One region of the Methylobacterium sp. A52T genome, then DNA from elsewhere that is predicted to be linked to it. Evidence: riboswitches for the same ligand, from Rfam matches in the RefSeq annotation. Region 1 holds a riboswitch; the other holds the start of a gene.

Region 1 (2,384 bases):
GCGTAGGCCGCGAGCCCGCCGAGGATTACCTCGGCCGAGGCGGCCGGATCCATGTCGCCGTAGACGTAGGTCCAGCGGTCGGCCGCGGCGACCGCCACGGTGCAGGGCCGCTTGCAGACCGACAGGCACTCCACCGCCTCGACCCGCAGGTCCGGCGTGGCGCCGCTCCGCGCCCGGAGCGCCTCCAGCAGACGGGCCCCGGCGCGGGGCCCGTCGGGGTCGTCGTCCGGCCGGCGGCAGGTGGTGCAGACGTAGAGAACGGTGTCAGGCACGGGCCGCTCCCCGATCCGCGCCGCGGGCGAAGGCCTGCCACGCCCAGCCAAGCCCCAGCCCGATCAGGATCCAGAACACGAAGCTTATGGCGAGCGACCGCGCGGCGAACTGCGCGGCGAGCGCGGCCGGAAGTTCGGACGCCGCCTCGGGTGCCTGCGGGGCGCCGACGACGTGCGGGGCGATGATCAGGACGAGCCCCCCGAGGATCGTGATCAGCGCGCGGCGAATCGTGATCAGGTAGAGCCCCATCCCGGTCGCCGCGGCGGTCATCACCCACCACGCCTGGCGCGTCGCGAGCGGGGCCGCCGCGCTGCCGGGCAGTTCCGGCGGCAGGCCGAGACCCGGCGCGAGCGCGACGCTGGCGAAGGCGGCCACCGCGAAGGCGAGGCCGACTTGGGGCGTGGGTTCGCGGCCGCAGGCGAGCATCACCGCGCCGAGCAGCAGCGCGTAGCCGACGCCGCCCACGAGGGTCGCGAGCCCGGTGAAGGCCATCCGCGGCAGGCCTGGCGCGGGCTGCCATTCCGGCGCGGAGTCGGGCGCGGCGTGATCGTGCCCGGCATGGGCCAGCACGATCGGGAACGCCTTGATCGGGAGCGCCTTGGCAGCCCGGTTCGGCGCCTCCTGCTGCTCGTAGCGCTCGGCGGCGACGATCAGCGGCGAGGTCAGCGTGAGTTCGAGGCCTGTCACGATGGCAGCCGCGAAGAAGCCGGCGGCGAGGGCCGCCGACAGGAGCCGGATGATCATCCCTTGTCCGGGGACGTCAGTGGCAGGGGAAGTTCTGGGTGTGCCGGAAATCGTGCGCCGCGTTGTGGAGCGCGATCGCCGGCGAGAAGCCCGCCATGAACAGCAGGCCGAGGCCCAGCACGGCCGCGAGCGCGACGGCGATCGGGCGCTCAGACGCGCGGGTGCCGGCGGCGATGGGGGTGAGGGTTTGCGTCGTCATCAGAAGCGTCTCCAGCCGCCCCACCGGCGGCATTGCGGGATCCTGTCGCGACGGCAGGTCTCCTGGCTCGCGGCTCGGCGCGCCCACCGCCTTCCCGGATCGCTCCGGTGGCGCTTGGCGGGCGCTCGCCGCTCACAGTTGCGGGGGCAGCCGCGGAATCGGGGCTTCAAACCCCTCACCGCATTCCCTTTTCACCCCGTCTCCGGGGCACCGTCGCCCGGTCGTTGTAGACGCATGACCGCCGGGACACAACGGAGCGGCGCCGGATCGCCGCCGTTTCCCGCGCCCGCCCCGCGACTAAGGCGGGCTTGACGGCCGCGCCCCGGAGCGGGCACCGCCGCACCCGATACCCGCCCGGCCCCCGCGCGGCCGCTGAACTCCCGGAGACCCGATGGCCCCGACAGACGATCCGACGCCGGTCCTCGTCGATCTCGCGGCCGGCCGTGAGCCGCGGGTCGTCTCCGATGCGGGGACGGGAACGACGTGGCTCGAGGTTGACCTCGGCGGCCGGTTCCCGATCCACTCCGTCGCCGTGCGGCCGGGGAAGGGAGCGGTTCCCCCGGAGCCCGGCGACGTCGCGGTGGCGGTCTCGCAGGACGGCGTGACGTGGACCGAGCCGGACCTCGCCGGCTGGACCGCGACCCCGGACGCCCTCGTCGCCGCGATCGTCCCGGACGAGCGGGCCTGGGCGCGCGCGGTCCGGATCGCCGCGCCCGAACCGGCCCGGATCGCCGGCATCGGCATCCGCGCCGACGCGGCCGCGGTCGACCTGATCGCGCTGCGGGCGATGCTCGGCCTCGACGTGACGCTCCTGAACGAGAAGCCCGGCGCCAACGTCTACGTCACCTACGCGCTCCAGTCGGCGCCCGACCGCGCCAGCCACGCCCTGGTCGGCCTGTCGCTGTTCGAGAACGGCGCCTTCGGCAACTGCCTCGTCCAGTACATCATCGCGGTGTCGATCGCGAAGGCGCTCAACCTGAAATACATCAAGGTGCCCAAGGTCGACCGCAGCAAGGTGATCTTCCTGACCGAGCGGCTGACCTGCGACGGCATCACCTTCATCCCGCCGGACGAGCCGCTGCCGGCGGACGGCTACTTCCTGTCGGGCCTGTATTTCGACCCGGTGCAGTTCGAGCGCGTGACCGCGCTGCGGGGGCCGACGGATTCG
Region 2 (2,384 bases), on a different contig from region 1:
CTGGGCCTTGCCGCCCCTGAACTTGCTGGCGCTGGACTTGCCGGCGCTGGACTTGCCGGCCTGAGGCTTGCGCCCCGTCGGCCCGCCGCTTCTGGGAGGTCGTGTCGTCATGCTTCCGCCGGCACCCGTCTCCGCGTCGGACGGAGTGTCCGGGCGCATGGGCCGCGGCGTCGCGGACGTCCGGACCGATGGGATTGCCCGGCTGTAGCATCGCCCGCGCCGAGCGGCAAAGGCGGTGGGCCGGCCCGGTCCGTCAGGTCTCCGCGCGCCACGCGTCGCAGAGGCGGGCCTTCAGGCCGGCGGGGAAGAGGTCGGGACCGCCCGGCACATCGAGCCCGTCCAGATCGCACCACCGCGCCACGCAGGCCATGCCGGAATCCTCGTGGAAGACGAAGCGCTCCTGCCCGTCGAACCGTCCCGGCGGCAGGGCGACGGGGAACAGGAACAGCACCTCGTGCCCGACCCGCCCCTCGTGCGTGAAGATGTTCTCCATGACGCGGGGGCAGCCGAGCACCGAGACGGTGACGCCGAGCTCCTCTTGGAACTCCCGGATCAGGGCTTCCTCGACCCGCTCGCCGAACGCGACGCTGCCGCCGAGGGGCCGGACGCCTTTCAGCCGCCCGTCATCCGCGCGGACCTCCGCCACGAGCAGGCTGTTGCCGCGCCGGGGCAGACCCAGCGCCTTCACGCGAATCTCCGCAGGGGGCCGCCAGACCGTCATCCCGCACGGGCTAGCCCGTCGTCGGCGAGGCCGCAACGGCCCGGTGCCCCGCGCGCCGATCCACGGCAACAACCGGACACACGGTTGACGCCCGGGCCCGCTACGGCCAAGCTGTGCTCGACGGTTCCCCTCGGGGATCAAAAGGGAACGCGGTGAGGGGTTCGCCCCGAAGCCGCGGCTGCCCCCGCAACTGTAAGCGGCGAGCCCTTCACCACCACGTCACTGGGTCACCCCGGGAAGACGGTGCGAGGGCGGCGACCCGCGAGCCAGGAGACCTGCCGTCAGCCGTGGTCACACGCGAAACGCGCCGGGCGGGGTGTCCTGGCGGGTGTCGAGGCGCCGTCAGTCCCGAGGGGAGGCGGCTGCCGAGGCCTCGTTCGCGGTGACGTGCCACAGCAAGCGCGCCCGCGACGCCGTTCCCCATGCCCGTCTCCGCCGTCCCGAGCCCCTCGAGCCCTGTCGCAGGACGCCGTCGCGCGCCCGCGCGGGCGGAGGCTCTTGGACAGCGGGTGCATTGTAATGTTATTACAATGCTTGTAGGACGCGGGGGCCGGCGCGCGCCGTGCACGGACCGTTTTCCCCATGTCTCCATCGACCCATCGCTCCTGCCTCGGCGGGCGGGCCCCGCTCTGCGGCGTTCTCCTCGCGCTCCTCGCCAGTCCGACCGCCGCCCAGGAGGCGGTCACGCTGGATGAGCTGTCCGTCGCCGGCGCGGGCGGCGACCCGGGCCGCCTGCCGCCGAATGGCCTCAACCTGCGCACCCCCGACCGGACCGCGAGCCGCCTCGGCCTGACGCCGCTGGAGACGCCGGCCAGCCTCGACATCGTGTCGGGCGAGACCGCGCGGCTGCGCGGCCAGGACACGATCGCCGAGGCCGTGACTCAGGACGCGACCGGCATCACCACCATCGCGGCGCCCGGCAACGGCAACGGCGCGTTCACTTCACGCGGCTTCGCCGGCCCGAACTCGATCCAGCAGCTCTACGACGGCACGCGCTTCTACGTCGGCGCCAACACCGTGACCTTCCCGTTCGACACGTGGAACGTCGAGCGGATCGAGGTGCTGCGCGGGCCGTCCTCGGTGCTCTACGGCGACGGCGCCATCGGCGGCGTCATCAACGTGGTGCCCAAGAAGCCGGTCTTCGTGCCGATCAACGCCGCCCGCGCGGTGATCGGCACCGACGGGGTCGCGCGGCTCGCCCTCGATTCCGGCGGCCCGCTGGGCCAGGCGGAGTACGGCGACACCTTCGCGTACCGCCTCAACGTCAGCGGCAACCGCGCCGACGGCTGGATGCGGCCGGAGGGCGATTTCCGCAACCTCGCCGTCTCCTCCGCCCTGCTGTTCCGGCCGAGCGCCGACCTCGCCTTCACCCTGAGCCACGATCTCGGCTACCAGGAGCCCGCGCGCTACTGGGGCACCCCGCTGGTCGAGGGACGGATCCCGGATCTCATCCGGTTCAACAACTACAACGTCCGCGACGCGAAGATCACCTGGGCCGACAACTGGACCCAGCTCAAGACCGAGTGGTCCCCCTCGGCCGACATCACGATCCGCAACACCGCCTACCGACTGACCAGCCGGCGCCACTGGCTCGACGTCGAGCAGTACAGCTACAACCGCGGCACCGGGCTCGTGGACCGGGGTGACTATCTGGAGATCTACC

Evidence for each region. Region 1 has a riboswitch for cobalamin ahead of ACLBYE_RS27205 (CbtB domain-containing protein). Riboswitches for the same ligand answer to the same signal wherever they lie in the genome.
Region 2: it holds a riboswitch for cobalamin, as region 1 does, so the genes downstream of both, ACLBYE_RS29745 (TonB-dependent receptor) here and ACLBYE_RS27205 (CbtB domain-containing protein) in region 1, are expected to answer to the same signal.

Annotation. Positions count from the first base shown of each region.
Region 1 is NZ_JBKFBI010000173.1:4,494-6,877, reverse strand. It holds gene ACLBYE_RS27215 (DUF1636 domain-containing protein) at 1-272, opposite strand, end outside; gene ACLBYE_RS27210 (CbtA family protein) at 265-1,017, opposite strand; gene ACLBYE_RS27205 (CbtB domain-containing protein) at 1,034-1,216, opposite strand; cobalamin riboswitch at 1,252-1,446, opposite strand; gene ACLBYE_RS27200 (discoidin domain-containing protein) at 1,608-2,384, shown strand, end outside.
Region 2 is NZ_JBKFBI010000242.1:127-2,510, forward strand. It holds partial or broken gene ACLBYE_RS29735 (RluA family pseudouridine synthase) at 1-111, opposite strand, end outside; gene ACLBYE_RS29740 (NUDIX hydrolase) at 254-721, opposite strand; cobalamin riboswitch at 826-1,018, shown strand; gene ACLBYE_RS29745 (TonB-dependent receptor) at 1,304-2,384, shown strand, end outside.